One region of the Alteromonas sp. 07-89-2 genome, then DNA from elsewhere that is predicted to be linked to it. Evidence: predicted binding sites of a transcription regulator. Region 1 holds the regulator's gene; each other region holds the start of a gene.
The links. Region 1 encodes sigma-54, which starts transcription at its own class of promoters, with help from an activator protein. Its sites were predicted from a motif close to GTTGGCACGNNNNTNGNNT; they were not measured.
Positions count from the first base shown of each region.

Region 2: F0261_RS15530 (DUF2884 family protein) is a predicted target of sigma-54. The motif match lies at 5,462-5,480, and genes of this name have one in related genera.
Region 3: F0261_RS18150 (flagellar basal body rod protein FlgF) is a predicted target of sigma-54. The motif match lies at 5,091-5,109, and genes of this name have one in related genera.
Region 4: F0261_RS17375 (EF-hand domain-containing protein) is a predicted target of sigma-54. The motif match lies at 2,135-2,153, and genes of this name have one in related genera.

Region 1 is NZ_VTYM01000023.1:122,261-130,492, forward strand. Features, by position in the region: gene mgtE (magnesium transporter) at 1-76, opposite strand, end outside; gene F0261_RS14945 (HPr family phosphocarrier protein) at 251-523, opposite strand; gene rapZ (RNase adapter RapZ) at 523-1,368, opposite strand; gene ptsN (PTS IIA-like nitrogen regulatory protein PtsN) at 1,453-1,896, opposite strand; gene hpf (ribosome hibernation promoting factor) at 1,910-2,197, opposite strand; gene F0261_RS14965 (RNA polymerase factor sigma-54) at 2,228-3,709, opposite strand; gene lptB (LPS export ABC transporter ATP-binding protein) at 3,783-4,508, opposite strand; gene lptA (lipopolysaccharide transport periplasmic protein LptA) at 4,511-5,065, opposite strand; gene lptC (LPS export ABC transporter periplasmic protein LptC) at 5,034-5,612, opposite strand; gene kdsC (3-deoxy-manno-octulosonate-8-phosphatase KdsC) at 5,609-6,157, opposite strand; gene F0261_RS14990 (KpsF/GutQ family sugar-phosphate isomerase) at 6,158-7,138, opposite strand; gene F0261_RS14995 (calcium/sodium antiporter) at 7,141-8,097, opposite strand.
Region 2 is NZ_VTYM01000024.1:101,853-110,084, reverse strand. Features, by position in the region: gene F0261_RS15560 (bifunctional diguanylate cyclase/phosphodiesterase) at 1-805, shown strand, start outside; gene fghA (S-formylglutathione hydrolase) at 883-1,725, opposite strand; gene F0261_RS15550 (acyltransferase) at 1,839-2,753, shown strand; gene F0261_RS15545 (acyltransferase) at 2,750-3,643, shown strand; gene F0261_RS15540 (mechanosensitive ion channel family protein) at 3,647-4,984, shown strand; gene F0261_RS15535 (hypothetical protein) at 5,060-5,251, opposite strand; gene F0261_RS15530 (DUF2884 family protein) at 5,598-6,428, shown strand; gene F0261_RS15525 (NAD-dependent epimerase/dehydratase family protein) at 6,595-7,407, shown strand; gene F0261_RS15520 (sodium-dependent transporter) at 7,522-8,232, opposite strand, start outside.
Region 3 is NZ_VTYM01000036.1:8,760-16,991, reverse strand. Features, by position in the region: gene F0261_RS18180 (chemotaxis protein CheV) at 1-897, shown strand, start outside; gene F0261_RS18175 (protein-glutamate O-methyltransferase CheR) at 913-1,743, shown strand; gene flgB (flagellar basal body rod protein FlgB) at 1,945-2,379, shown strand; gene flgC (flagellar basal body rod protein FlgC) at 2,382-2,804, shown strand; gene flgD (flagellar hook assembly protein FlgD) at 2,836-3,522, shown strand; gene flgE (flagellar hook protein FlgE) at 3,537-4,922, shown strand; gene F0261_RS18150 (flagellar basal body rod protein FlgF) at 5,148-5,891, shown strand; gene flgG (flagellar basal-body rod protein FlgG) at 5,938-6,726, shown strand; gene flgH (flagellar basal body L-ring protein FlgH) at 6,738-7,418, shown strand; gene F0261_RS18135 (flagellar basal body P-ring protein FlgI) at 7,441-8,232, shown strand, end outside.
Region 4 is NZ_VTYM01000031.1:59,605-67,836, reverse strand. Features, by position in the region: gene F0261_RS17380 (AMP-binding protein) at 1-1,052, opposite strand, end outside; gene F0261_RS17375 (EF-hand domain-containing protein) at 1,421-1,999, opposite strand; gene F0261_RS17370 (DNA polymerase II) at 2,302-4,671, opposite strand; gene F0261_RS17365 (MBL fold metallo-hydrolase) at 4,973-6,004, shown strand; gene F0261_RS17360 (sensor histidine kinase) at 6,074-7,402, opposite strand; gene F0261_RS17355 (chemotaxis protein CheX) at 7,402-7,986, opposite strand; gene F0261_RS17350 (response regulator) at 7,983-8,232, opposite strand, start outside.

The sequences.
Region 1 (8,232 bases):
ATTGACCGTTGGTCAACGCAGCGTTGAGTGCGCGTAACTGAGTTTGTACGTATTTAGAAACAAGCGCTTCTGCCATAAGGCGTTATTCCTACAAGCTAAAAGATGAACAATGCAGGCCATAGAGCCTAAGTGGGCGTAGAATATCGCAATTATGATGAGTCTGTCATGATAATTGCGTAGGTTTTGCGCAGGATTTTAAGATAACTGCGCTAAGTGTTGATTAATTGGTCAATGGATTGGGCAAGTAAGACTATTCGTCTTCGTTAAATCTGCCCTCAATAAGCTCTTCAATAGCTGCAAGTGCATCAACAGCATCACTGCCGTCCACAATCACGTCTACCTGTTCACCTTGATGGCTTTCAAGCATCATTAATCCCAATACACTGCTTGCGTCTGCTTCTTTATCGCCTTTTTTTAAGATGATTTTAGCGTCGAATTGATTAGCCAGTTTAACCAGTTGGGTCGCCGCTCTTGCATGCAACCCTAACTTATTGACGATAGTTAGCGTTTTTTGAATAGTCATTACTGATTCAGCTCTCTATGGCGAATTTGTACATCAGGGTGTATTTCACTGAAGGTTTTCGACAGGGTCTGTGCGATATAAACCGAACGGTGTTGGCCACCAGTACAGCCAATTGCTACGGTTACGTAACTTCTGTTATTGCGCTCTAAATGAGGCAGCCATGTCGTTATTAAATTCTGAATTTGCCAAATGAACTTGGTCACTACAGGCTGCGACCCCAAAAATACTTCTACTGGTGCGTCTAATCCGGTCAAATGTTTAAGATCGGGCTCCCAATGGGGGTTAGGTAAAAAGCGGGCATCAAAAACGTAATCCGCATCTTTAGGAATACCGTGCTTAAAGCCAAACGACTCAAACACAAGCACAAGGCGTGAGCTTTTCTTACCCAGGATACGCTCTCGAATTAACTCAGCCAGTTGGTGAATGGTAAGCTTATCTGTGTCTAAATATAAATCTGCGCGTTCAGCAATAGGAGCAAGTAGGGCAGACTCGGCTTTAATGGCTTCTGAAAGCGATTTATTAAGCTTGGCGAGAGGGTGAAGGCGACGTGTTTCGCTAAAACGCTTAACCAGTACATCATCGCTCGCGTCAATGTAAACAATGGTCATCGACCACGAAGAAGGCAGGTAGTCTAGAATTTCTACCAAATCGTCAGGATTTTTAGGTAAGTTTCTCACATCGATACTTACCGCAACCTGATCGTACTCGTCAACAACTGTATGGGTTAAGGTGGGAAGTAAGTTTACCGGGATATTATCAACACAGTAATAACCTAAATCTTCCAATGCGCGAAGTGCGACAGACTTACCAGACCCCGAACGACCACTGATTATTATCAGCTTCACCTACTTTCTCCCTAATACTCTGGTTTTATCACATACGCGTTGTTGAATTAGGCGCCTACTAAACGGTTAATAGGCGCTTAATGTTTAACTTAATGCAGATAGAATATCGTCGCTTGTCGTTGCGCGACGTATTGCTTTAATCGTTTCTTTGTCGCTTAGTTTACCAGCCACGGTGGCCAGCGTTTGAAGGTGTCCTTCGGTCTGTTCCTCAGGAACGAGTAGCGCAAAAAAGATGTCTACGGGTTTCTCGTCAAGGGCGTCGAAGTCAATTGCTGGCGTGCTGGTTACAACAATGGCAATCACTTTCTCGAGGCCCGGCAGGCGTCCATGGGGCAGGGCGATACCATTGCCAATGCCTGTACTACCCATACGCTCTCGAGCCATCAAACTGTTGAGTACCGTTGCCTGATCAATGTTCTCGTTTTGCTTGGCAGCGATATCAGCGATGATCTCAAGAATTCGCTTTTTACTATTACACTGAACCGCACACTCGGTGCGGTCCAGACTTACGATGGCTTGTATATCCATGCTTAATTAACTACTAATGTTTTTTCAGTTTTTCCTTATGCTTGATTACCTGCCGGTCGAGTTTATCAACCATGCTGTCAATCGCCGCATACATGTCGGTATTTTCTGAGGATGCGAATACTTCAGCGCCACTTAAATGAACGGTCGCCTCGGCTTTTTGATTTAATTTTTCAACGTTCAGGATGACATGCACATTAGAAATGTGATCAAAGTGACGTTCAAGTTTGCTGAACTTCGTATCGACATAATTACGCAAAGAGTCGGTGATTTCGACATGATGACCAGTAAGGTTGATTTGCATATTTCGTCTTCCTTATATTATTAAGCCCGATTAAATAAGGCTTTTGCGTTGGTTCGACGGCGGGATCGACAACGATTCCCGGTACTTTGCTATTGTTCGCCGGGCAACTTTAATGCCTTGTTCGGCCAACAATGAAGCAATCTTGCTATCACTTAGCGGCTTGCTAGGCTTTTCAGCGGCCACTAATTTCTTGATCAATGCACGAATCGCTGTAGATGAACATTCACCACCAGACTCTGTTGCAACGTGGCTTGAGAAGAAATACTTCAATTCGAAGATTCCACGTGGCGTATGCATGTACTTTTGCGTTGTCACTCGCGAAATAGTGGATTCGTGCATATCTACCATTTCTGCGACATCATTTAGCACCATTGGTTTCATCATTTCCGGGCCGTGCTCAAAAAAGCCCATTTGCTGCTGCACAATGCAGTTTGCAACCTTCATTAAGGTTTCGTTACGAGATTCAAGGCTCTTTATGAACCACTTAGCCTCTTGCATGTGTGAGCGGATGAATTGTGAATCGCTACTATTCTTGGCACGGCGACTCATTGCAGCGTATTGTTGATTTACGCTTAACTTAGGCAGACTGTCGGGGTTCAGCTCAACCACCCAACGGCCATTTTTCTTGGTTACTGAGACATCAGGAATAACGTACTCAGGCTCTTTAGTAACTAAAGCACTACCTGGGCGAGGATTCAAGGTTTGCAGTAAACGCATTGCCTCGCGTAGCTGATCTTCTTTCAATCGGCTTTTACGCATAAGCGTACGATAGTCTTTGCTGCTCAGTAAGTCAGAGTACTCTTCAATCAGTTGCTTTGCTTCAGCAAGCCACGGTGTGTCTTCTGAAAACTGGCGCAATTGCACCATCAAACATTCTTGTGGAGAGCGTGAGCCAGAACCAATAGGGTCAAACATCTGAATGCGCTTAAGCACACATTCTATTTCGTCCATTTCAATCGGCTCTTCCATATCATCATCGTTAACCGCTTCTAAAATATCATCAAGGGTAACGGTTAAATAACCTGACTCGTCGATAGAGTCGATGATTGCTGTAGCGATTGCGCGATCGGTATCCGAGAAATGGGTAAGGCGCATTTGCCAAAGAAGGTGTTCTTGAATATCTTCAGTAGTCTCACCTTGGAAGATTTGCTCGTCGTCATTGGATGGACCCGGAGCAGGCGAAGATGAAGCAGAGTAGTATTCGTCCCATGTGCTGTCGATTGGCAGCTCATCGGGAAGATCGTTTTTCTCAAGTGCATCGCCGGCTTCTAGTGTGTCACTAGATGCAGAAGCAGTGGCCTCAGAGCCGCTGTCATCGTTGTCGATATTGTTCTTTTCTAGTTGCGGCTCGTCGTTACCTTCTTCAACTTCTAATAGCGGATTAGAATCGAGCGCTTCTTGGATCTCTTGTTGAAGATCAAGTGTAGAAAGCTGCAGCAGTTTAATGGCCTGCTGAAGCTGTGGTGTCATGGTAAGTTGTTGGCTAAATTTTAGCTGTAAAGATGGTTTCATCTACGTCTTATTTAAATGCTCTAAATTGAATATACCAGAGCGAAACTGAAAAATGGCAATTCGGTTACATTAACTATAGCCTGAATTGTTCGCCTAGGTATACATCCCTTACTTTTTGATTACTTAAAACCTGTTCCGCCGTTCCTTGCGCAATAAGCTCGCCATGACTCACAATGTACGCCTTTTCACAAACATCCAATGTCTCTCGTACGTTATGGTCTGTGATAAGGATTCCAATACCCCTATCGCGAAGATGTTGTATTATCTTCTTTATATCATTAACTGATATTGGATCAACACCAGCAAATGGTTCGTCTAACAAAATAAATTGCGGTTTTGCTGCCAGAGCGCGGGCAATCTCAACGCGACGGCGTTCGCCCCCTGACAAACTCATCCCCGTACTATTACGTATATGGTTAATATTAAATTCATCAAGTAGCGCATCTGCTTCTTCTTCTTGCTGTTGTGAATTTAAATCTTTACGGGTTTGCAAAATGGCCATGATATTTTCATGCACTGTGAGTTTTCTGAAAATAGAGGCTTCCTGCGGTAGGTAGCCAATTCCGCGGCGTGCACGCTCGTGCATGGGCTGATGAGTTAGCTCATTGTCGTCGATTTCAATCTTGCCTTTATCCAGATTCACTAAACCAACAATCATGTAAAATGTGGTGGTCTTACCAGCGCCATTTGGGCCAAGAAGACCAACAATTTGACCCGTTGAGACAGACAGACTTACATCTCGAACAACCTGTCTTGACTTGTAAGCCTTAGCAAGATTTTTAGCGCTCAAAGTTGCCATTGCTATTCATTGCCCTCGTTGTCTTTTTTGTCTTTCTTAGACGAAGTTTTGCGAATGGTCTCAGGTGTGAATACTGTGGTCACTCGACCCTCACCATCCTTACCTGCTCCGCCAGTCGCTAGCAATTGCTCGGTAATCATATCGAACGTGATGTTGTCACCCTGTACTTTACTGGTGTCTTGTTTCAACTCTGCGTTTCCGGCAAGAGAAATCGTTCGGTTCACCACTTCATAGCGTATTTCATTAGCTTTTGCCGAAACTGGCGTGCCGTCTTCCAATTGCTGGGAATAGCTTGCAGGCTTTCCTCTAGCAATAAATATTTCACGACCACCACCGTCAGTGGCAATTACTTCCACTTCGTCAGCTTCAATAACCAAAGAGCCTTGAGTTATGAGTACGTCGTCTTTGTACAACGCGGTTTTATTTTTACCGTCGATAAACTGGGTGTTCGAGCCTATTTTTATGGGCTGCGAAAAGTCATCTTCACTGGCGTGTACCGCACCGCTAGCGATGGCAAGCAATAAACTAGTTGCTAGGGGAATAAGTGGTTTGTACATGATCTAAAAGCTCGTATTCTTGTGTGCGTAAATTCGCGTTAAACCCATTACTTAAAATGACATATTGGGTGCCCAGTATTTCAACGGGTTGGTCAGATGTCATTTGCTTGGTTTCTAAATTAATTTGAATGTACTCGGTCGATATACTTCTGACAAAGTCATCGCCAGTTTGGTTCTCAATATTAACTTGGTTTTCCAGCTGGATTAGCTCGTTATTGTATAGTGTACCTTCATCAGCGGTTACCACCCATGGTGATGACGCGTTTTCTGTATAAAGGGTGTATTTAGGTTGCTGAAACAATACAAAGCCAAGCTGGTCGTAATGCTCCATCGACTCTGCAAATACTTTGTGATTTAACTCACCGTCTTGATTGTACAGCGTAGTGGTTAGATTTTTTGCTTTGTAGGCGGGCTTTAGCGCATCGTTTTCACGATTCCCCTGCGTTTCAGGCTGCTCTTCCATCCACGTAGGGATGTACATCAGCATCGCCAGAATAAATAGCGCCGATATACTTAATCCTAAGCGATTAAAGCCAAACAGGCTCATACACTAGCTCCAAAAATCTCATTTGCTACCCCTTTGGCCTGCAAAATGGTATCCGATATTTCTCGGACCGCGCCAAACCCACCGGGAAGGGTCGTAATCCAGTTTGCTTGTTTTGCTACGTAAGGATGGGCATCGGCAACCGCAATTTTAACTGCAACGTGCTTGTACATACCCGTATCTGGCATGTCATCACCTACCGCAGCCACTTCGTCAGTGTTTAACTCAAGGCGTTTCATCAGGTCGCTAAGCGCGTCTGCTTTATTCTCTTCGCCTTGAATTATATGTGCAACATTCAGTGCCTTCATTCTATTTTCAACAATGGCAGAGCGACGTCCAGTAATAACCGCGACATTCACTCCATTGCTCACTAGCGCTTTTACACCATATCCATCACGGGTATGGAATGCTTTAAGTTCTTCACCGTCGTTACCTAAGTAAATTCGGCCATCTGAGAACACACCATCAACGTCGCATACCAGCAACTTTATCTTGGCTAGTTTTGCGAAAAGCGAGTCATTTATTTCCGTGTACAAGGTGGTTGTCATTTAAAGCACTCCTGCTTTTAGTAGCATATGCATGTTAAAAGCCCCAACAGGTTTGCGCTTATCGTCAGTAACCATTAACGCACTAATTTTATGGGTTTCCATCAAATTCAGGGCTTCTACAGCCAGCTGACCTGCGGTGGTAGTCTTGCCGCCCTTAGTCATTACTTCTTCTACTGTCGCACTGTGTACGTCTACGCGGGCATCGAGAATTCGTCGTAGGTCGCCATCCGTAAAGACGCCTGTCAGTGTACCGTCTGCCGCTATCACGCCTGTCATACCCAACCCCTTTTTAGATATTTCCAGCAGTGCGTCAGCGACAGAAGCACTGGCATGGACAAGGGGGATATCACTGCCGCTTAGCATGATATCGCTAACTTTAAGCAGAAGTTTTCTGCCTAAGCTACCGCCTGGGTGCGAAAGCGCAAAGTCATCTGAGGTGAAACCTTTTTGGTCGAGCAATGCTACCGCAAGCGCATCACCCATAACCAGTGTGGCGGTTGTGCTTGACGTAGGAGCAAGACCTAGCGAACACGCTTCTTTTTCAACGCTGATATCAAGCACGACATCTGCGTGTTGCCCTAATGAACTGGAAGCACTGTTGGTCATGGCGACCACCTGTATGCCTAAGCGCTTAACTACGGGCAATAAGTTAACTAGCTCGTTAGTCTCGCCAGAATTAGAGATGGCGAGTAAGACATCGCCTTTGCTTAGCATGCCCAAGTCGCCATGGTTGGCTTCACCAGGGTGCATGAAAAACGCAGGAGTACCTGTACTGGCAAGCGTAGCGGCAATTTTATTTCCGATATGCCCAGACTTTCCCATACCACTCACGACAACTTTACCCTTGCAGGCAAAGAGAATATTACAGGCAGCGATAAATTCATTGTTTAAGCGCTCTGCCAGATTAGCAATAGCTTGAGTTTCAATTTCAATAACGCGCTTCGCTGAGTCGATATAGTTCATCTGAGTTTGTGTATTCATGATTATCCGAATAGCCAGAATTGATAGCCGATAAAGCAAGCCAGAAGTATGAATCCATTTGTTCTTGATATTGTACGTTTGCCGATTAAATCGAAGCTGAACAAGAACAGTAATAATGTTAAACCAAGCATTACGTACATATCTCGGTTGTAAACGTCAGGGTCCAGGATACCAGGCGCGATTAACCCGGGCATGCCAAGTACGGCAAGCAGGTTGAAGATATTTGAGCCGATGATATTACCCAGTGCTAAATCGTCTTCACCTTTCAGTACACCCGCAACACTTGCTGCTAGTTCAGGTAGACTTGTACCAAACGCAATAATCGTTAGTCCGATAACCAAATCCGAAATGCCCATGTATCTGGCAATTTCTACTGCTGAGTTCACCAAAAAGTGAGCACTTAATGGCAGTATTACAAGGCCTACACCAATCCAAATGAGGGCTGACGTATTTGAAACGCCTTTGGGGATTTCATCTGCGGTTTCCGCAACCAGAGGGTCTTCTTTATCTACCTGTAGCGACAACCACGCCATCATTGCCAGTACGAAAATGAACAGGCCTAGTAGGATAATGCCTTCATAAGACTTAAGTTCACCGTCAAACATAAAGCCAATGGCAATCAATGAGATGATAAGGAGTGCTGGAAGTTCGCGCTTTAACGTTGTTGATGAAACAAGCAATGGTTTCACTAGCGCGGTTATACCTAAAACTAGCGCGATGTTCGTGATGTTAGAACCTAGCGCGTTACCCACGGCGGTGTTCATATTGCCATTTGCGGAGGCTATGGCGGAAACCACAATTTCAGGTGCCGAAGATCCCATAGCGACAATCGTTAGTCCGATCATCATTGGAGAAATGCCGATGTTTTTTGCTAATGCTGAGGCGCCATATACAAACCGGTCAGCGCTCCAACTCAGCACAATCAGCCCAACAAGAAAAATGACAATGTTTAAAAGCACAACAACCTGTAATAGAAAGTATTTCGCTAGATTGTCGCAAAAAGAGTGCCATTTGCCTATGCTCGCAGCGTTTTATTTTCGCCAAATACTGTCAATTGACGTAAATTTCCGCTGAACACGCAAATTAGGTCGCAC
Region 2 (8,232 bases), on a different contig from region 1:
ACTTACCTACAGTGAAGAACTACACAAACAACATCATGCAATTAGCGAGCTTGAGAGTCAGCTACGTTCTGCCATCGAAAACAATGAACTCAAACTCTTTTTGCAGCCTATTGTCGATTTAGAGACTGGCAAAATTGTTAAATGCGAGGCTTTGGCAAGATGGATAACGCCGGAAGGCAAGTTCATTTCCCCAGAAGTGTTCATTCCTCTTGCTGAAAAAAGTGAACTCATTTTCCCTTTCGGCGAGTGGCTTATTAATGAAGCTTGTGATGCTATAGAAGCGTTAAAGGCCTCTAATTTGGACATTAGGTTGGCCATTAATATCTCTGGCCGCCAAGTGTCAGATTTAGCACTACTAAACCAAATTAAAAACGCATTGGAAGATCACCAACTCCCCGGCTCAAACTTATCTATCGAGTTAACCGAAAGCGTGTTTGTGGAAAGCTTGGATACCGTTTCAGTATTACTCAACGAGCTTCGAGCAATGGGGATCACCGTGTCGATTGACGATTTCGGTACAGGTTTTAGTTCACTGGTGTATCTGAAGAAACTGCCTATCGATGAGCTTAAGATTGACCGCTCCTTTGTCAGTGAACTTGAGAAAAACACCGACGACCAAGCTATCGTTCAGGCTATTCTTGGACTGGCGAGCAACTTAAACATTAAGATTATTGCAGAAGGTATTGAAACCCAACAGCAGCAACAGTTTTTGCAAAATCATCGGTGTGCTTATGGTCAGGGTTACTTATATCAGCGCCCCGTTGCCATACCTGAATTTATAACTTTAGCGCAAAAGCTAAAGTAAGCTTAAGCAAAGCCTCATCAGCCATAAACAAAAAAGCCGGAGTACGATCCGGCTTTTTTACAGCTTTTATTCTACACTTAAATTAGCCCCATATGTCCTGCATGGAACTCCAAGTGCTCTTCAATAAATGATGCAATAAAGAAATAACTATGATCGTAACCTTCATGCATGTTAAGCGTAAGTTGCGTATCTGACTGTTGCGCAGCATGAACAAGACACTGAGGTTTCAGCTGCTCGTGCAAAAACTCATCTTTTGTCCCTTGCTCTACTAGCAGAGGTACACTGTGTGTTTTGCTTGCTAATAGCAACGAGGCGTCGTAATCCTGCCATGCTGCCTTGTCATCGCCTAAGTATCGATCTAAGGCTTTCTCGCCCCACGGACAATCTGAAGGATTTGAGATAGGGCTAAAGGCCGATACCGATACAAACTTATTAGGATTACGCATGCCAATAACTAAAGCACCGTGTCCGCCCATGGAGTGACCGCTAATAGCGCGCTCTTTGGTTACAGGGAACTCGCTTTCAATAAGCGCAGGTAGCTCGTTCACAATATAGCTATACATTTTGTAATGCTTATCCCACGGCGCCTGCGTAGCGTCAACGTAGAAGCCTGCCCCAAGGCCAAAGTCATAAGATCCTTCTTCGTCGTCTGGAACGTTCTCGCCACGGGGGGATGTATCGGGCGCTACAATAGCCATACCTAATTCCGCCGCTAGCTTCATTGCACCGGCTTTTTGCATAAAGTTCTGGTCGGTACATGTCAGCCCTGACAGCCAGTAAAGCACGGGCACTAGCTTTTCTTTCGAGGCGAAAGGGGGAAGAAAAATTGCGAAGGTCATATCGCATTGTGTTGTTTCAGCTTTATGGGTATAGCGTAAATGCCGTCCCCCGAATGCTCTATTTTCGCCAATAAGCTCCATTTCAGCTCCTTAAATACGTAAATTTGCACCTTTATTGTGGAATCAGTAAAGGCTCTATCGGATTTTAGATCAAGTTCGTTTACACTAAGCGCCTAATTTTTGAGGTAAGTACAATGGTAAAAGCACTGTTGCATCATATTGTTGGCACTATTTCGGTCATCTGCTATTTCGTCAATACGGTAGTGTGGTCAACGCCTATTTTTATATTGGCTATTTTTAAACTTATACCTTTTGCGCCGTGGCGACGATTCATTTCTTATTTACTCGACGCATGCGCGACTGCGTGGATCGGCGTTAATAACCTGAATCAGCGCATCAGCGGACGCACCAAATGGCAAGTAAACGGACTAGAAAAACTCACTCGAGATGATTGGTATCTCGTTGTTGCTAACCATCAATCTTGGGTCGATATTTTAGTTCTTCAACGTGTATTTAACCGAAGAATCCCATTTTTGAAGTTTTTCCTCAAAAAAGAGCTTATCTATGTTCCCATTTTAGGTCTGGCTTGGTGGGCACTCGATTTTCCATTTATGCGCAGGTATTCCAAATCATTTTTGGCTAAAAATCCACATTTGAAAGGAAAGGATATGGAAACCACGCGCCAAGCGTGTGAGAAATTTAGAAATAAGCCTGTAAGTATTATGAATTTTGTTGAAGGCACCCGCTTTACGCAAGCCAAGCACGACAAGCAGGCCTCGCCTTTCACTCATTTACTTAAGCCTAAAGCAGGCGGCATAGCATTCGTTTTGTCTGCGATGGGCGATCATTTGCATAAGCTTATTGATGTCACAATTGATTACCCTAACGGCGTACCGTCTTTCTGGGACTTTGTTAGTGGTAAGGTTCGTGATATTCGTGTGAATATCAACGTAATGCCCATCAAAGACATTATGGAAAACGGCATTTTCAACGACGATTATTTTGATGATCCGCAAGTTCGAGCCCGTTTTCAGACGTGGTTGAATGAGCGCTGGCATGCCAAAGATCAACTTTTAGATTCACTAAACGCAACACAGAAACCATTATGATTCGCGCAGTACTCGCTCCTTTTATTTTCGTATTACACACTTCACTACAAATCCTCAATCTTGCGTTGTGGGGAGGCCTAATTATCTTACTGGGCTTGGTAAAACTTATTATGCCTAACGGAAAGATAAGAACGGCATGGAATAAAGTGATGCACGGGCTAATGTTTAGCTTCGGACGGGTCAGCGTTCTCATGATACGCTTGTTCAACCGCGTCGATATTGAGTGTTCGGTACACGGCGAACTGTCAAAAGACCGTTGGTATCTGATTATTGCCAATCATTTAAGCTACCTCGACATTATTCTGCTCATTGAATTCGCAACGAACCGCATTCCTGCACCCAAATTTTTCCTTAAGAAAGAGCTTATTTGGCTGCCATTTGTCGGACTGGGTGCCTGGGCGCTTGATATGCCGTTCATGCACAGATACACCCGTGCTTATTTAGAAAAGCACCCAGAGAAAAAAGGAAAGGATCTCGAAACCACCAAAGCGTATTGTGAGAAGTTTAGAACGGTGCCCACAACGGTCATTAACTTTGTAGAGGGGACTCGATTTACTTCGTTGAAGCATCTGTCAAAGCAAAGTCCCTATGAAAACCTCCTGCCCCCCAAAGCCGGCGGCGTTTCCTTTACACTCTCAGCTATGGGCGAATTATTTACCAACGTGTTAGATATCTCACTGCTCTACCCAGAAAATAAGCGTCATCCTATGATGGCAATGCTTAGCGGTCAGATGACAAAAATAGTGATCGATGTGAACGTTACGCCGGTACCTGAATTACAACAGCATTCAGAACGCACTGAGTCTGAGTTTCGTCTTTATTTCCAAAACTGGTTGAACGGTCTATGGGAAAATAAAGACAACCGTATAAAGAAAATGTTGGAGTCGTAATTAATGGAAGTCAGTGCTTCAGTACGCGATAACTTTATTCACATAGTTAATGATATTTTCCCGAATCTTACTACTGAAGATCCGCTGTATAACGTCATCGCACTAAGTAGTATTTTAGTGGTGTCGGCGATAATCTATATTATCGCAAGGCTATTGGTGCGCCCCCAGATAGCCAGTTGGGTATACAAATCCAATAATCTCTGGGACAACGCCTTGCAGCAGCACGGATTTTTCCGTCGCTTAATGCACCTGTTTCCTGCCCTGTTTATTTACCTAACTACACCAGTACTTATTAGCGATGAAGCCGTGATGCACGGTATGGTGATAAAGAGCGCTCAGCTATACATGCTATATAGCGGCCTTCTTGCCTTATATGCCATGTTGAGCACAGTGGAAGACGTTTATAACGCCTCAGCGCTTGCTAAACGCGCACCTATCACTGGCTTTATTCAAGTCACTAAGCTCGCTTTTGCAATCATCACCATACTATTAAGTATTTCTTTGATTGTAGACAGAAGCCCGCTACTTATTGTGTCTGGCTTAACCGCCATTGCCGCAGTTTTACTATTGATATTCAGAGACACCATTCTGGGCTTTGTTGCCGGCATTCAAATAGCCGCTAACCGCATGTTTAATACAGGCGACTGGATTGCCATGCCTAAGTATGAAGTAGATGGTGAAATACTCGAGATAGGCCTTACCAACGTCAAAGTACAGAACTGGGATAAAACCATTTCTACGCTGCCGACTTACAGCCTTACTACAGAAGCAGTTAAGAACTGGCGCGGTATGCAAGAGTCTGGCGGACGCAGAATTAAGCGCGCCATTTATATTGATGTGCACTCTATTAAACTTTGTGACAACGATATGCTAGAGCGCTTTTCGAAAATTCGCTATATCAACGAATATATCGATAAGAAGAAAAATGAGCTCCGCGCTTATCACCGAGATTACTCCATTGATGAGTCGGATCTGCTAAACAGCCGTCGCCTTACCAACATCGGCACTTTTAGAGCTTATTTAGAGGCATACTTGCGCAAGCACCCGGATATAAACCAAGAACTGACCCTAATGGTTAGGCAACTACCGCCTAATGAGCTTGGTTTACCTTTAGAAATTTACTGTTTCAGCGCACAAAAGGAATGGGTGAGGTACGAAAAAGTACAGGCGGATATTTTCGACCACGTTATGGCTATGCTGGATTTGTTCGATTTACGCGCTTATCAACGTGATGGACATTTGTCGCTGCTTGCCCATCGCGAACAAAGCGCTTATAGAAACAGTCCTGAAAGCGACAATGCGCCTGAAGATGCTCAGGAGAAGAGCGAACCTAATCGATAAGGCAGTGATGAATAAAGACTTGTTCAAGACGAAAAAAAACCGGCTGAGATAGCCGGTTTTTTTAATGCTTATCGCTTAAGCCAATGCGTAGGCCATCAGTAAGCAAAGTACTAAACCAGTAACGCCAAAAAAACCGTACTCGATTTTTTCCTGCATACCTTCAGCACCTGCTTTAGCAGTCATAAAGCCCATAACGATGCTGCTTAGCCCTAGCGTAAAGGCAATTAGCGTAACACCAAACATAATTGCATTAATCCAATCAGCCATTGTGATAACCCCTTAAAAATATTGGCGGTATTATGCACCAATAAATAAGATTTAACCATGCTTGGATTGGCTTAAATGTACCGCTATTGATATTAATTGATCTTAGTCAAAACTACTAATTAGTTGGTAATCTCACTAAATAATGTATTTAGCAGAGCATAAAGAAATCATCAAATATCACTAACCATTTGAAAGATATAGACTTTAAATATTGGCAAGGCCATTGCTCTACCTTAGGTATAACAGCGAGTATCGTTAGCGTCTATCTGACAGTGACACTACAACGCATTGCAGTTTGCTTCGAGCACTTTCGTTAACGCGTCACACGTAAATTAAGGAATAAACAATGTCTAAGAAACTATTACTTTCAGTTGCCCTTACCAGTGCTTTAATGAGCGGCCACGCATTTGCGCATGACAGCAGCTTTCAAAACAACAGTTGTGACATGGAGCTTGATGGTCATATTCAATATTACCAAGGTGACCTAACGGTACAGATGGACAATGGCTCAGTGATGACGATTGACTCCCATCACAATATGACCATTAACGGCGAACCAGTATCGCTTGACAGCGAACAACAGCGCTGGGTAAGTGAATATTACAACAACATTGATATCGCCATCCCTATGACCTTGAATATCGCCAGTGAAGGGCTGCAAATTGCCAATGTGGCAGTAACTGAAGTATTTACTGAACTGTTAGGCGGCGATCAAATGGGTGATGATTTTCGTGAACTGTTCGACTCACTTGAAACCAAACTAAACACTTCATTCTATGATGACGCAGGCAATATTCGCGTTGATTCAACTAAATTCGATGAGCCAGGTTGGTTTGACGAAAGCTGGGAGCAAGAATTCGAAGCGCAAATTGAGTCTTTAATCAGTGAGTCTATGGGTAGAATTCTTATCGCCGTAGGAACACAAATGTTGTGGGAAGGCGGTGATATGTCTGAGTTTGAGCAAAAGATGGAGCGCTGGGGTGAAGATTTAGAATATCGCTTAGAAAGCCAAGCGGCTGCGCTAGAAGAAAAAGGTGATGCATTGTGTAAGGTACTGAAGAAAGCGGATTATGCCGAAGGCAAGATGCAGGCATCCATATCTGGGCTAGATGACTTGAACCTGCTAGATATTGATCAAGACAACCACCATGACCACAACGACGAAATGAAAATGTAGTTGGAAAATTCAGCGAACTAAACGCGCAGAGCGAAACGACTTACAACTCTAACCACTCACCTTAGAAAACCGACTGTAACCCAGTCGGTTTTTCATTTTTACAGTTAACGACAACCGCCCTTCAATTAATGTACTCTTAAGCCATAAACAAAGGGGTATTTAATCGATGACTCAAAATGTAGTAATTAGTGGCTACGGTTGGTTAGCCAGCTATGTGGGCAAAGCACTTTCAGGTAAGGTCAATATTGTTGGTACCACTCGAAGCCAACAGAAACGTCTCGCGTTAAAAGAGCAAGGTATCACCGCAATTGAATATGCCCTAGGCGAAGATACATCAGCGCTTTGTAACTACTTGCCAAACGCTACCTTGTTGCTAAATATTCCCCCTGGCAGGAGAAACACAGATCTCGCGTCATACACCAACAATATGCTGCAGTTGATAGACGCAGCCATCAATGTAAAGGTAGCGCATATTGTGTTTATCAGCACCACGTCGGTTTACGGCGATGCAACAAATGAGGTAGTGTCCGAAGTCAGCACTACACAGCCGCAAACAGCCTCGGCCAAAGCCCACGTGACTATTGAAGACTATTTATTGTCTAAACGAGGTCAGGTTGATATCAGTATTGTTCGCCTAGCCGGTTTAGTAGGCCCAGACCGCCACCCCGCCCGCTCGTTAAGTGGAAAACAGTTAGATGCAGGAAATAAGCGAATAAACCTTGTACATGTGTACGACATTGTATCTGCGTTGACGACCATCATTTGTGGCAAGCCGCTTAACGATGTTATTCACCTTTGCAGCTTGTCTCACCCTAAGCGCGGTATTTATTACGTGGATGCAGCGAAGGCGATGGATATTGATGCCCCGCACTTTTCTGATACTGAAGCAGAACCTGCTGGCAAGGTGATTGACGCCGCACAAAGCTGGGCAAGGCTAAATGTAACGCCTGTGTACGGTGACCCCTATCGCATGTTTTAGGCTTTACTCTTAGTGAAAATACATACTCTGACACAAACAAAAACGGCAAGCTTTAGGCTTGCCGTTTTTAAGTTGAGCTCGCTGCTAGCTCACGTCATTTCATGTAAAACCTGACTATCCGAATAGGCTCAACCCGAAGTATTTTACCGCTACCGTGTTTACAAAAATCACGAGTAAAATAAGTGGAATAAAGGTTTTCAGCGATATATCCACGTATTTTTCAAACCAACTACCTTTGTAACCACTGCTGCCCTCTTCCAAAGAAGCATTGAAGTTTGCACTCTTCCAACGATAAATAACAAACAAACAAATTAGCAAGCCGTTTAAAGGCAAAATCGTGTCGTAGAACACATCGTAAATGACATCAAATAGTGATTTATCTGCGCCAGCGTAGTGCATAAACGACGTAAGCATATCAACTTTACCGAATGACAACGCACTTAGGATGGCTAGCAAAATCATAATGCTTCCTAGCGACCCAAGCGCCCATTTACGGCTTACACCTTTTTCATCCATAAGCGCCGCAACAGGTACTTCAAAAATAGACACTAGCGACGTAATTGCCGCAAAGAACACTAATAAGAAGAACAAGCTAGCGACAATCGATGCGCCCATATATCCAATCGAGTCTTGTAACGCTAGAAAGATACTAGGCAGGTAAGTAAAAATCATGCCCACTGACGATTCACTTAAATCATCAGGGTTAATGTCTGGGTTAAAAGAGAAGATGGCTGGAAGGATCATCAAACCCGCAGTGAACGCCACGGCTGTATCCGTCAACGCCACCAGCTTGGCAGCGCTCGGTACATCTGCACGCTTATCAAT
Region 3 (8,232 bases), on a different contig from region 1:
ACGCAGCTTGTTGGGCAGAATCGCTTAGAGTTGCTGCTGTTTAGACTGAACGGCCGCCAACGCTTTGGAATTAACGTTTTTAAAGTGCGGGAAGTGCTTCAGTGTCCTCCGCTAACAGCAATGCCGAAATTAAACCCGTTGGTTCGTGGTGTGGCGCACATCCGTGGTCAAACCATATCGGTCATTGATTTAAGTATGGCAACACGCGGCCGTAAAATTGAAGATCTCTCTAATGCCTTTATTGTCATTGCGGAATATAACCGTTCAGTTCAGGGCTTTTTGGTGGGTGCCGTAGAGCGTATTATCAACACCAATTGGGATGCGATCATGCCGCCACCTCAAGGCACCGGCAGAGCAAGCTATTTAACGGCGGTGACTGAAGTTGAAAATGAACTTATTGAAATTCTAGACGTTGAGAAAATTTTAAACGAAATTTCTCCGTTGAATGCCGAAGTAAGTTCAGAGGTGGCAGAAGGTCTGACAACCGAAGGCCAAGAAAACAAAATTATCTTTATTGCAGATGACTCTGCGGTAGCGCGAAACCAAGTTAAAAAGGCGCTTACTTCACTGGGTCTTGAGATTGAGCTCGCTAAAAACGGTCTTGAAGCATTAAACAGGCTTAAAGAAATTGCGGAAGAGTACGGCGATGTAACGAACCGTGTAGGCGTGCTGGTCTCAGATATCGAGATGCCTGAAATGGACGGCTATACACTAACCGCCGAAATTAAAAATACGCCTGAACTTCAAAAGCTTCATGTTGTATTGCATACGTCGCTCAGTGGTGTCTTCAACCAAGCTATGGTGCAAAAAGTAGGGGCTGATGACTTTATCGCGAAATTCCACCCCGATGAACTTGCTACCGCGGTACAAAAGTGGCTAATGGCTGAGTGCGAATAACGGAGCAAGATAGGATTGGCTAATAAAGACGTTTCGCCAGCAAGTTACCTCAAGTTTAGAGAGTTTTTGGAAAAGCAATGCGGCATAGTATTAGGTGATAATAAACAATACCTGGTGCGCAGCCGTTTAGCTTCATTACTCTATAAGCATAAGTATGAGTCTGTTGACGAACTGATTGACGTGGTTGTGAAAGGGTTCGACAGAACTTTACTACAGAACGTTATTGACGCAATGACCACAAACGAAACGTTGTGGTTTCGAGACAACTATCCCTTCGATTTACTTGTAAAAGAGTTACTACCAACACTATCGGCAAAAAATCAGAAGCTTCGCATATGGAGTGCCGCTTGTTCGTCTGGACAAGAGCCTTATTCTATTGCGATGTCTGTACTTGAATATCAGCGCCAAAGGCCAGGTGCATTAAGAGCGGGTGTTGAAATTGTTGCTACAGATTTATCGTCAGAAATGCTGCAAAAGTGTGAGTTAGGTATTTATGACGAACTGTCCCTTGCAAGGGGATTGTCCCCGCAAAGGAGACAGGCCTTTTTCCAGCAAAATGATAGCGGGCTAATGCAGGTAAAACCCGACGTTCGTCGGATGGTAAGCTTTAGAAGTCTAAATTTACTTTCGAGCTATGCAGCACTTGGCCGCTTTGATATCGTTTTTTGCCGTAATGTTTTGATTTATTTCTCGGCCGAAGTAAAACAACGCATCCTGCAACAAATTGCCGGACAGCTGCAGCCTCAGGGTGTGCTTTTCCTTGGCGCCTCAGAATCAATCAGCGCTGCAAGTGATACCTACAGTATGGTTAAGTGCCACCCTGGCCTTTACTATCAAAAAAAATGATCTAACTTATCGGCCTGATAAATAATACTTTTTTTACGATCAGGTCGACACTTTTGACTTACACCCTCCGTCAAAATCTCATTATGGCATTTGCCTTGCTAACTATTTCTACAAACGACAGTAAAACGGCAAGATTCGATATTTAATTGTCCGCTTACATTGTCACCACGAACAAATTTTTAGTATGTCAGAGGTCATGTTATGGCTATTAACCTAGATAAGCTGGTTGGCTTTCATGAGTCAGCACTCACTATACGCACAGAGCGTATGGAAGTGATTTCTGGAAATCTAGCGAACGCAAACACGCCTGGTTATAAAGCGCGGGACATTGATTTTAATAAAGCAATGCAGTCGGCTATGCGAGAAGCATCTGGTGGTACAGCCAATCACGCTTCTTCAGGAATGGTGCGGACAAATGATCGCCACTTAAGCGGCAATTCTACGTCAGTAGCGGCAAACTTTGACATGCAATACCGCATCCCAACACAACCAGACACTGGCGACGGTAACACGGTTGAAGTTCAAGCGGAAAGAAATCGGTTTTTAGACAATGGATTGCGCTACCAAGCCAGCCTAGAATTTTTGAACGGAAAAATTAAAGGCATGAAAAAAGCGCTTAGCTCAGGAGGTCAGTAGTCATGAGTTTATTTAATGTAATGCAAATTTCGAGTACGGGTATGGAGGCGGAGAATGTACGTCTTAATACTACGGCAAGTAATATTGCCAACGCTAACTCGGTTAGCAGCAGCTATGACGAAACATACCGAGCTCGCCATCCAGTTTTCGCTACGGCGTTGCAAGATGCAATGCGCGATCAGTCAAAAGGTGCAGGTGTTCAAGTAAAGGGTATTGTAGAAAGTGATGCTCCTTTGCAAGTGGAGTATTCACCTAACAACCCGATGGCAGATGAAAACGGCTACATCTATAAACCCAACGTGAACATTGTGGAAGAGATGGCAAATATGATGTCAGCGTCCAAAGCGTATGAAACTAACGTGCAGGTTGCGGACACCACAAAGCGTATTTTCCGTCGCGTACTGCAGCTAGGTCAAGGGCAGTAACTTGCCGCTTGAATAATGTGAGGATTACTCAGTGAATACCATAAACAATACTGGCTTAAATACTGATCTGTATTGGCAAGAGGAAACCGTCAAAATAGCTGACGGCACCGAGCAGCAGTTAACCCAGGAAGATTTCTTCTCAATGTTAACTGAGCAGTTAGCCAATCAGGATCCCACTGCACCCGTTGATAACGATCAAATGGTAGCGCAGATGACATCATTTACGATGGCCGACGGTATTTCCCAGCTTAACGAAAAGTTTGAGTCGTTTGCAGCTTCAATGACATCGAATCAAGCGTTACAAGCCTCTAGTCTTATCGGGCAAAACGTGCTGGTTCAAGGTAACGTGGGTTATATGGCCAATGAAGGCGATGGCATTTCGGGTGTCATCGTGAATGAAAAAACAGTTCAGAATATGACGATCACTATTGAGAACCAGTTTGGTGAAGTCATAAAAACCATTGATGCAGGCACACAAAGCGCTGGCAACATTGAGTTTGAATGGGATGGCAAAGATAAGCATGGCAACCAGATGGCACCGGGTGAATATGTTATCAGTGCCACTGGCGAGTTGAATGGAGAAGGTGTTCAGCTGAATACCGCCGTTAATCGCCATGTTGGAAGTGTAAGCTTGGCTGGTAGTGGTCAAGGCGTAATTTTGAATTTGGATGGTGATGTCAGTATCAATCTTGATGACGTCATTCAAATCGGCAGTTAGTAGGAGAATCAATAATGTCTTTTAATATTGCACTGAGTGGCGTTTCAGCCGCACAAAAAGATTTGGATGTAACCGCCAACAACATCGCAAACGTAAATACAGTTGGCTTTAAAGAATCTCGCGCTGAATTTGGCGATGTTTATGCGGCATCACTGCTTTCAGGTGGTAAAACTAAAGTAGGTGACGGTGTACTCACTCAAGAAGTTGCTCAGCAATTTTCTCAAGGTAGCCTTCAGTTTACCAATACCTCGCTTGATTTGGCGATCACGGGTAATGGTTTCTTTGCGACAGTACCTGAAATTACGTCTCGCGACTTCTCGTTCACACGTGCGGGTCAGTTCAAGTTAGATAGCGACAATTTCGTGGTTAACAGTAATGGCGATAACTTATTGGGTTTCCCCGTTAACTCTGATGGTACAAGTGCCTCGGTAGCACTTAGTACTACTGAGCCAGTGCGTATTCCAGACTCTTCGGGTTCTCCCGCACAAACCACAGAAGTTGACATTCGAATGAACTTGCCTGCTGGTGATGCAGCCCTAGATCCACAAGATTTTGACCCTGAAGATCCGCTTACCTACAACGCGGCAACATCGGTAACCGTTTACGATTCGTTAGGTGATAGTCACGTAATGACCTATTACTTCATAAAGGATGCGACACCGGGTGTTGATAATGAGTGGTATGTTGCTACTGCAATTGATGACACGCTAGTTGATATGACAGATTCAGCGGGTAATGACACAGACCCAGCAACAGCAGTAAATAGTGTCGGTGGTAACACTGGTAACGCCGTAACAGCATCTAAACTTATCTTCTCTCAAGGCGGTGATTTTGCTGGCATGGAAACGCCTGATGGCCTACCTACACTTGATTTCAAAATGCAAACAGAAGCGTTAGGCGCAGGTATTCTTGCTAATGGCTCAGATCCTACGCAGCAAATAAGCATTGATTTCAACCTCGATGTTAATAACGCGACGCCTAATGAGCCGACTCAGTTCGCCTCTGCGTTTGAAGTTACTTCACTAGAACAAGACGGTTTACCTGTAGGTCGATTAACAGGTATCGACATTGGTCCGGATGGCTTGGTTCGTGCAACGTTCTCTAATGGTACGTCTGAACCTATTGTTCGTGTCGCTTTGGTTCGCTTTTCTAATGAACAAGGCCTAACTCAAGAGAGCAGTACTCAGTGGAAGGAAAGTATTCTTTCAGGTGAGGCACTAGCGGGTGAAGCAACAACCGGTACTTTCGGCGAAATTAACTCTTCGGCGCTAGAACAAGCTAACGTTAACCTTACCACTGAGCTCATCGACATGATTATCGCTCAGCGTAACTTCCAGGCAAACTCGCGTGCGCTTGAAGTGAACAACTCGCTAAACCAGACTATCCTTAACATTCGATAGTTTGCAGTAAGCTACATTAGCAGATTGCTAAGCGGCAAATTTTAGGCGCGGAAAACTGTACCTATTTGACCCGATTTAGAAAGGTCGCAACAATGCGACCTTTTTTATTTTTCTATATATATCAATTCAATACCGCCCTTATTTTTCAATTGCACTAAATATCCACAGATTGGCACTGCCTTTGCAAAATCTTGTTTAAGGTTTAATCAGAGTCAAAAGTCAGTCATGGACAAACTTCTCTATATTTCAGCAAGTGGCGCCTCCCAAGACCTACTAGGAACAGGGATTAGGGCCAATAACTTGGCTAATGCACAGACAACGGGATTCAGAGCGCAGTTAGAGCAGGCAAGGTCAATGCCGGCCTACGGCGAAGGTTTGCCGACTCGTGTGTTTTCCATGACAGAAAGCCCGTCGAATAATTACGAGTCGGGCCCAATGATTAAAACAGACCGCGATTTAGACGTAGCCATTCAAGGTGATGGTTGGTTCGCTGTACAAGATCAAAATGGTCAAGAAGCTTACTCGCGTGATGGAAATTTCAAGTTGGGCGATGACGGAATTTTGACAGATATCCACGATCGCGTCGTGCTTGGTGACAATGGGCCAATATTCCTTCCTGTTCCTTTAGATAATCTCAATATTGCGGCCGATGGTACGTTGTCAATGAGACAGTTAGGTGCCCCTGCCAATGTTATTGAAGAAGTGGGGCGACTTAAATTAGTTAGCCCAAACTATGCAGACATGGAACGTGGGAACGACGGCTTATTTAGAATGGAAGATGGCTCAATAGCGCCAGCCAATGCCAACGTAAAAGTAATGTCGGGCATGCTTGAAGGTTCCAACGTCAATGCGGTTGACGAAATGGTGGACATGATAAGTCTGCAGCGTCACTACGAGCTTCAAGTCAAAATGATGAAGCAAGCAGAAGAGCTTGATACTCGCGGTAATCAGCTACTACGCATCCTGTAAAAGAATTTTTATCACCGTTGCCCTATGAGCAACGTCGGAGGTTATCATGCATCCAGCACTATGGATAAGTAAAACCGGACTAGACGCCGCACAGACCGATGTGGCAGTGGTGTCTAACAACCTAGCAAACGCATCAACAGTGGGCTTTAAAAAAGACCGCGCGGTGTTTGAAGATTTGCTTTATCAGAATATCAATCAGCCAGGCGGTCGTTCGTCTGCTGACACAGAGCTACCTTCTGGGCTTATGCTTGGTTCAGGCTCGAAGGTCGTTGCTACTCAAAAAGCACACACGCAAGGTAACCTGTTAACCACTGAAAACGCTCTTGATATGTCAATTCAAGGCCGTGGTTACTTTGAAATATTGCAGCCCGACGGCACCATAGCATATTCAAGAAATGGTCAGTTTTCACTGAACGACCAAGGCCAAATTGTTACATCTGGCGCGGGCTTTTTGCTTCAGCCTGAAGTGGCTATTCCCGAAGATGCGCAACAAATCACAATTTCTCAAGATGGTGAAATTAGTGTGAGCATACGGGGCCAAGCTGAACCGCAGGTACTCGGTCAGCTTAATATTTCTGACTTTGTTAACCCAACCGGATTACAACCAACCGGACAAAACCTTTATGTAGAGACAGCGTCAAGCGGTGCGCCTATTCAGGGGATCCCTGGTCTGCAAGGTTTGGGTTATATCTCACAAGGCACGTTGGAAACCTCTAACGTAAACGTGACCGAAGAGTTAGTAAACCTTATCGAAAGCCAGCGCTTGTATGAGATGAACTCAAAGGTTATCTCATCGGTCGACCAAATGCTTGGTCAGGTTATTCAGCAACTTTAGTAGGTAGCATCATGCGTATTTTAGGTTTATCTGCTGCACTTCTGATACTTGGCGGTTGCGCCAGTACAAACGAGCCTCCCGTTCAGGCAAACGACCCGTCGTTTGCACCGGTAGTGCCAGATTACCCGCGTGAAACGGTAGTAGAGGATGGCTCGCTTTTTCGTTCGCAGCTGGCTAACAACTTATATTCTGACGTTACTGCAAGAAGAGTCGGTGACATCATCACTGTAACGTTAAGCGAGAATACCCAAGCGAGCAAATCAGCCGACACTAGCACAGCGAAAGATTCAAACGTCAATCTTAACCCTATTACCGGGCTTGCTGGGCAAGCGATAAATATTGGCGGAGAGTCCGTACAATTGGGAATAAGTTCATCCCGAGATTTCTCCGGTGATGCCACAGCTAACCAAAGCAACAGCTTAAACGGTGCTATCTCCGTTACCGTGGTCGACGTACTTCCTAACAGCAACCTTGTTATTCGTGGCGAAAAGTGGCTAACCCTGAATCAGGGCGATGAATATATCCGTCTTACCGGCATCATTCGTCCGGCAGACATTAGTCCCGAGAATGAAATCGTGTCCACTAAGGTTGCAAATGCGCGTATCCAATATTCGGGTACGGGAAGTTTTGCGCGAGCACAAGAAAAGGGTTGGTTAACCAAGTTCTTTGATTCTGCTTGGTGGCCTCTTTAGGTTTTAGGATAGGAGAGTGAACATGCGTTTGTTTTCAGTAGTATTAGCCGTTTTCACAATGCTTTTATCTTTACAGGCAGGTGCGCAGCGCATTAAAGATGTAGCGAGTATTCAAGGCGTACGTAGTAACCAGTTAGTGGGATATGGTCTTGTTGTAGGTTTGCCTGGAACGGGTGAACAAAGCCCGTTTACCGAACAAAGTTTCAGAACCATGTTGCGTAACTTTGGTATCAGTCTTGACGCTAACACCAAGCCAAAAATACGAAACGTGGCCGCAGTGGCGGTACACGCCGACCTGCCTGCTTTTGCAAAACCCGGACAAACCATTGATATTACGGTTTCTTCAGTTGGCGAGGCGGCCAGTCTTCAAGGCGGAACGCTGCTCCAAACGTTTCTTCGCGGTGTTGACGGTAAAGTCTACGCTGTAGCGCAAGGCAGCTTAGTCGTGAGCGGGTTTGGCGCACAAGGCGGTGATGGCTCTCGTATTGTCGTTAATACGCCAACGGTAGGCAGAATTCCAAACGGTGCGATGGTAGAGCAATCTGTACCAACAGGCTTTGCCAATGGCGACACGTTAACGCTTAACCTCCATTATCCAGATTTCTCAACAGCCAAGTCGCTTGCAGATACGATCAACGAGCGCTTAGGTGCACAGCCGGAAAATGGCTATGTTATTGCTAAGCCCATTGATGCAGCATCTGTAAGAGTTACCGCGCCGCGCGATGTAGGTCAGCGAGTAGGCTTCTTGGCTACTCTCGAAAACTTTGAGTTCACTCCGGCAGATGCGCCAGCGCGTGTGGTAATAAACAGCCGC
Region 4 (8,232 bases), on a different contig from region 1:
CGCATGAGCTCTTCTGGACAGGTACTACCTGCCATGACACCTGTCCTTAGTGTTGATAGATCAAAGCTCTTGAAGTTGGATAGTTCGAGCTCAGCAATAAACATGGTAGGTACGCCATGTAAGCCCGTACACTTTTCTTCTTCTACCGTGCGAAGCGTTGTTTCAGGGTCGAATGATTCCCCAGGAAATACCGCACACGCTCCAGATGCTAAGCATACTAAGTTGCCCAATACCATTCCAAAGCAGTGATAAAGTGGTACGGGGATGCATAGCTTGTCTCTGTCCGTAAACCTCATTGCTTGTGACACTAACAAACCATTATTTAGAATATTTCGGTGAGTTAACGTCGCACCTTTCGGGTTACCAGTGGTACCGGAGGTGAACTGAATATTGATGTTATCATCCGGGCTAAGTTTCGATTCAATCGCTAACAGCTGAGATTTAAGCGCTTCCGTTGGTTCTATTTGTAATGCGGAAAACGCCTGCAATCCTTCCACAGGTTTATCGCCAATAGTATATACATGCTTAAGAGAAGGTAACTTAGCAAGCGTTAGAGGACGCTTTGGTGTGTTCTTATCTTGGCTGTCTATTTCTGGCGCAAGCTCTTTCAACATGGCGACGTAATTTGACTGCTTGAATGACTGCGCCATGACTAAGTATTTTACGGAAACGTTATTAATGGCAAACGCTAATTCATCAGGGCGATAAGCAGGGTTCAGGCATACCATGATCGCCCCGATTCGCGCAGTGGCCATCTGTACGATCGACCATTCGATATTGTTCGGAGACCATATACCCACACGGTCGCCAGGTTCTACACCGTTTGCAAGTAAGCCGCAAGCAACACGTTCTACTTCATACCAATACTGCTGATAGGTCCAGCTAACGTCTTGATGTTTTACAATAATCGCTGGGTTATCGCCATAATTGTCGACAACATTTTTGAAATACTGACCGATAGTGAGCGACGTCAGCTCAGCGTCATCAGAGCCAGTAAACTCACTTTTCTGAAGAGGGAGTAGTGAGTTCGGTGTAAATTTTGATTCCATCATATCTTGCCTCCATGCGCGTACGCATCTGATTTATATATAAATAATAGAGTTGGCTGTTTCGGCTTTTGGTTCCAAATAACCAATGGCAACAATTGCAGTAAATGCTGAATACGCAACGAATAAAACAAATAATTCAATCTTTATTAACAATATTGTTGCAAACGGGTTTTGTCGACAAGATGTTAGTCGTATATGGGGTTATTCAACGATGAATTTGTGTGACTCGTCGTACACGCTGAAAGGAGAGTAATAACCAAAAGTGACAATGTATTTGATGTCTAAAGAAAATTTTCTCGACTTTAATGAAACAAAAAAGCCTCCGACGAAGGAGGCTTCCTAAAAATTTTTACTTTACGAGAGGTGAGCGTCTATTCAGACTCAATACCTTCGAAGTAGGCACGATATTCCATACGGGTAACGTAAGAATCGCCATTTTCGTCCATCATCTCAAAGTCACCTTCGACATGTGCAACCTTTAACTCCTCGGCTGTAAGCTTACCGTCGCTGTCTACATCGATTTCAGTAAACTTATTGTCGGCTGTGGCTGACATTTCAGTACGAAGCTCCTTATTCTTCTCTGATATCATTTCACTGTCTGCTTTAGAGAATAATTCAGGGTTGCCCTTTTCCGAGAGTAGAGCGTCATTGGTGCCTTCAGTTTTCACCTGAGTAATGATGTCGTCGCTAAACATTGATGGTTTTTCATCAACAAACTTGTTGAATTCAACACGGCTAATCATGCTGTCACCATCGGTATCCATTTTTGCGAGAAGCTTACTGTCAATAACGCCAGAAGACTCAGAACCGACGATATAGCCGTTTCCATCCTTATCCATTGCGTTAAATCCCATCGAGATCTTCTCTTCGTGGTGGCCTGCTACTGCTGAAGCAGATAGTGTTGCAGCAATAACAGCACTGGTAATCATACTTAGTTTTGTGATCTTCATAATCAAATTCCTTCTGGCTTTTACAGTGAACTTGGGCGCTCAATTGCCCTAACCACTAGGTCCACAGACCTCAACATAGGTGCAGATTGGAAGTAAGTTTCAATCTGACACCGCTAATGACTTACGTAATTCATTATTCATTGAATGTGCCAAATGCATAACTAACTGATTTAGTGAGGTAATAAAAATTTAAGGCAAGGATTTCAATGTTATTGCTATGTTAAATTGTCGCAGTGTTTGCAAGATCTTCATACGTCAAACTTAAGCTGATCTCAGATATAGATAGAACCCCATTAATGAGATTAAAACAGCGAGAGTTGATCGTTCGCTATTGTCTCAAAATTCAGGCCAATAAGAGGCAAGATACTATCGGCAATGGGTTGGACTTGCTTTTCAATATAGTGGTCATATTGAAGGGGGGCCGTGGCGGTTTCTGCGGTTTGAGGGCCCTGTACTGTAATAACATAAGCAATGGTAGTATGAAACTGATAGCGAAGTGGCAACCCCTGTTCTTTATAGTACTCGTCGGCTAATCGCGCTGCCCTTACGTGGGGAGGCAGCGACTTGGTATACGACGACAAAGGCTTTCGCAGCCGCTTTTTATAGACCAAAGCGTGATCCATTTCACCGGACTTTATCGCTGCTATCGTGCTATTTATGTAGTCTTCAACAGGCTGTCCAGTAAACACTTTTTTGTACAGCTCGTACTGGAAGGTTTTAGCTAGTACCGTCCAATCAGAGCGGACATTTTCTAAGCCTTTAAAGACAAGTTCACCGCCCTTCATTCCTGCGTAACGTTTTTTGCTGCCTTCGGAAGAGCCTCGGATCGTCGGCATAAAAAACGTAGAAAAGTGAGATTCAAACTCAATTTCTAAGTGGCAATCAATGTCGAACTCACTTTTTAGTAACTCTGTCCACTTTCGATTAATAATGCTAGCGAGCTCAAGTCCAGTCTCTGGGGGCGTACCCAGTGCATCATTCCCTTCTACATGAACAAATGTTGAGTCGGTATCGCCGTAAATAACCGTATAGCCTAGTTCTTCAATCCAACCCGCAGTGGTTTGCATAATCTCGTGACCCCTTAATGTGATTGAGCTAGCCAGGCGAGGATCGTAGAAAGGGCAACCTCCACTACCAAGCACACCATAGAAGGAGTTCATTAATATTTTGATGGCCTGAGAGCGCGGTGCGTCATTCTGTTTTTTGGCTTCGTCGCGCTGCAGCCATAGGTTTTCAATGATGGAAGGTAGAAAATGAGATTCGCGGCTAAATACTGCGCCTTTAAAACCTTCTATCGCCGTGTCAGGAGACTTAAGCCCTTCTGCAAGTCCTAACGGGTCGATTTTAAATGTACGAATGATGGAAGGATATAGGCTCTTAAAATCGAGGACTAAAACGTCTTTATATAAACCTGGCTGGGAACGCATGACATAACCACCCGGACTAGCCAAGCCTCCATTTTCAGGTCTTACCCCCGCGACATAAGACTTGCGGTGAAGCTTAGGCAAGTACACATTTAAAAACGCGGCCACTGACCCTCCGGGGCGACTCATATCTAGGCCGGTAAGAATACTGCGCAGCGCCAGAAAATCGATAAATTGGGTTTTATCCTGAATGCGATTGACCAGTTCCGTGTCTTTAAAGTTATAGTTAGCGAGTGCAACAGGGTCGCTATGATAAAGACGCTTTATCGCTTCAAGCTTGTCGGCAGCCTGAATAAGCTTATTTTCGCCAAGCAGTTCTTCAGATACGTGATCGAGCGAGAACGACTCGAATTGATAAGTCATTGTTTTTAGTGCTTCGATACCATCAATGACGCATCGTCCTGGCACATCAACGAGGGTTTGATCTTCCCACTGTCTTACAGAAGCCTCTCTGCCATGGCGGCCGATAGCATACTTTAGCGAGTTAGCCCTAGCGCGGCGTTCAAGTACCGCCATATCGAACTGTTTAACGTTCCAGCCTAAAATGATATCTGGGTCGTAGGATGTAAGATAAGAAAAAAATGCTTCAAGCAGTACTTTTTCTGATTCAACGGTAATGAGCTCGTACGCGCTGTCTTCTTGTCCCTGCAATGTTTGCCCAACAAAGCGTGGCGGGCATAAAAGCAGCACAACGTTGAGTCCTTCACCGGCTAACGCAATGCTAAAGAGTTCTTCATGCTCATTGCATTCGATGTCTATGCTTAGCGATGTAAATGTGGTTCTGAATTGACAGGGTCTGATTTGCGCATTTTCTATAACGATCTGAGGCGTATCGTCGAAATCTTGCGGGGCCAGGAATTCCACCGCGCCATACACAAAGCGCTCCATTAAGTAGCGATCGGCAACGCGAATATCGGCTTCGTACAATACAATACTGCTTTCCTGCGCATGCTGGCGAAGCTGATGCATGTGTGATTCGGTTGCGGTTTTTACCGTCGCAACAGGAACTTGTTCCAGCGTGTGAAACCCGTCATCTGAAATACTGATCTTTGCAGAAATACGCTCGGCGATATTGCGTAAATCATTGGCGTGATCAACAGATACAAAGCAAGTGGGGTATTGGGGTGAAGAAATTAACCTAGCGGTGCTACTGGGCGTTTTAACCCATAGCTCAACATACACCTTGCCTCGCCGGGTAAACGTACTTTTATTGAGTATGAACCCTTGTTGTATTGTTGAGGCTGACATGAATCTAATTTACTAACCGGCTTTGTTGACGTTAATTTCTTTAAATAGCCTCATGGGCGTGTACGTTTTATAAACTCGCATTACCGTTATCTGTTCAATAACTGGCGCAAAGGTGCAATAAAAATGCGCTACCACTGTGCACGAGAAACGGCAGTAGGCTTAGTATAACGTTTGTTATCACCTACTCCTATAGATCTCTATTCGACAGATATGTTTGTTTTTGTAAGCAGCGCGAGTTAAAACGAAAACGTACAGTCTTTGTGCACGTTAGACCATGCACGATAGAAAAGGTGAGGGCGATATGGAATATCTATTCGATAAACAGGTAGAGCCGGGCGAGCTAATAGAAGTGGCCGATGGTGTTCTTTGGCTAACAATGCCGCTCCCATTTGAACTTGACCACATAAATTTGTATCTGATCCGCGGTGAAGGCGGTTGGGTGGTCATTGATACTGGCATAGGAACGTCCACCACCAAAGCGCTGTGGGAGCGTATATTCAAGCAATTAGACGGGCCAATAGTTGGTGTCATCGTTACGCACTTACATCCTGATCATGTAGGGTTAGCGGGCTGGATAGCCGACACGTATAACGTCCCCTTTTATATGTCTCAAATTGAGTACTTTACTGCCAGAGCGTTTGCGGCAGGAAGAAATGGCGCAACGAATGAGCGGGATGTGCAATATTACCAGCGAGCAGGTTTAGACGAATCCATGATCGCAAAGCTTACTTCTGGTGAAGGCAATGGCTACAGCAGCGTTGTTTCACCACTACCCATTAGCTACACCCGTCTAAAACATGGTATGACGCTGTCGCTTGGCGGTAATGAATGGCAGATCATCATTGGCCGCGGCCACTCTCCTGAGCATGCGTGCCTTTACAATAAGCAAAAAAATATTCTCATATCAGGCGATCATATTTTGCCGATTATCACGCCAAACATTGGCGCCTACTCAACAGAGCCTGATGCCAACACCTTAGACGACTACCTTTCTACGCTGCCGCAATTCAAGAATTTGCCCAAAGATGCGACAGTATTACCTGCTCACAAGCTACCCTTTATCGGCCTGCATGAGCGAGTAGATTCGCTTATTGCTCATCATCACGAGCACCTAAAAGCACTGTTAAATGCTTGCGAGCAACCTCAAACGGTCGTAGAGTTATTACCGGTTATGTTTAAGCGCAAGCTCTCTAGTCGCAACATGGTGTTTGCAGTAGCAGAGTGTTTGTCTCACCTTAATTACTTGCTTAATGAAGGAGTCATTTCGCGGACGTTAAACAGCAAGGGTGTGTATACATTTAAAGCCTGTGAAGTAAAAAAGCTTGCTTGTTAGTTCAGTCAGAGGACATACAAACAGAGTGAGGATTAACAACGTCCTACTCTGTACTGGGCTATCTGTTTTCTAGGCCGTTTGAGAGTTTTCCGTTTCGTTTTCTTTATTCTCTTCATTATCTTCACTGGACGGGGGCTGTGCTGCAGGCTGTTTCGGAATGGTGATCTCTACCACGGTTCCTTTTGCCTCTTTGCTGCTAATAGATATTTTACCTTGATGTTGTTCGATGGCGGTGTAAGCCACAGAAAGGCCCAGCCCTTGGCCTTGCCCTTCGGGCTTTGTAGTAAAGAAGGGTTCAAAGACTCGCTTTAGATGTTTCGTAGGAATACCGCAACCCGAGTCCAGTATTTTGATGGTCACCAACGTAGGTGAATCGAGCACAGTAAGTTTAATGAAGCCCCTATCTTCTATGGCCTGCGCTGCATTTATCATGACGTTCATTAGCGCCTGTTTCAGCGGCCCAGAGTTTCCCATTACCTCCACTTTCTCTAATTCACATTCAAATTTATATTGGGGCGTGCTGTACTGGGCGGAAATAAGCGTGATCAGCTGGTGACACACGGCGCAGATATCTACTATCTGCACACCTTCGGTAGTCTCCAGCGAAAAGTTCTTAAGGTTTTCGACGATGTCTTTTACGCGGGTAAGACCATCTGTCGATTCGGCAATTAGCTCAGTAATATCGTCCTTTAACAAGTCGTAGTGATTAGACTCAAACAGTGCGTCGACCTGCTCTTTAAGTTCGTCGGTGAAGTGTTCGAGTTGCTCCTGAACGCCATCACAGATCGCAATAAGGTGAGTTGCGTATTGCTCAAGTGTATTGAGGTTAGCGCTCACAAAACCAATAGGGTTATTAATTTCGTGGGCGATCCCCGCCGCTAGCTGACCAGTAGAAGCCATTTTCTCAGCCTGAATTAGCTGGCTCTGTGCGGTATCGAGTTTGCGAATTAACTTTTTTTGCGCTTCGTGTTCTTTCTTCAAAGCTTCAGAAAGCTTTTGCTGGGCTCTAAAATAGCTAGCTTGGGCGGTCACATCTTGCAGAAAAATACACGCCAATTTTTGCCCTGTGTTTTTGTCTTTAATGGGCAAGATTTCCATGTTTTGATACATCTGTGTTTCTTCACCCGTTATAGGGCGAGAGCTCTTAAACGGAAAGATGTGGGGGCGTTGTTCCCAGTAGCTAAAGCTAGGATGCTGCAGTACAAAAACTGACTTTAGTCTGCGTTTTAGAAACTTACCTTGTCCTTGAAATAACTCAACAACTGGCGTTTCTTTATAGCAGTCGCGCATATTGTGAGGAAGTCGATCTAAAAAGAAGTCGTTTAGATAAACAACCTTAAAGCTCTCATCGACTATACCAATTCCGACTGGTAATTTACCTACCAGTTGTTCAAACATTATGCGAGTAACTCATCCAATGTGTCTTTCATGCGTGCAAGAGATTCATCGTCTAAGCAGAAAACAACGCGCATGCTAAACGACGAGATCGCGATAATAAACTGCACTTCCATCACTAAGCTGTGCTGCCATTGCAACTCATCGAAGTTCGCTTTATCGGGCAAGAATAACGTGGGCATGTTCAAGTTAGTGGTAAGCTCCAACTGGTCGGAAAGACCAGCCAAACACGCACCTGCCAAAATGTTACAAAGCTCCAAGATAATCTCTTGAATGTCTTCTCTGCTTAATGGTTCATCGTAATCCATTAACGTTGCGACCTCACTCAATCCAGCTTGAGATAGCACAGACATCACTTCGCCGTGTACGTCGCCTAAAAAAGACTGACGGGTATAGAAAGCGTCTTCGGTTTCAAATAAAAGACTGTAAAGCTGGGTGGGAGTAACCGCTGAGATTTTTGGGATAGAAATATCAATTTTGGTTTCAATTAACTGCGCAAGAGAGTTAGCCGCTTGCCCCATGGAAATATTTAGGAGTTCTTGAAGGGCATCTCTTTGCTCTTCGTCTAGTGGTAGTACAATGCTCATAGATACCCCAACTCAAACAACGACATTGCTAATTCTTCTTTATCAAGCGGTTTGCGTAAAAAGCGCTTTGCCCCCAGAGACATGACAATTTTCTGTTTTTCTGGCTGAAAGTCAGCGCTAATCACAATTACATTTGGGGCGTCGGGCCTTTGGTGCAAGAATTCCAACACACCAACGCCGTCAACTTCTGGCATGGTTAGGTCTAAAAGTACCAATGCAAATTCACTTTCTGACAGCGCATTTATG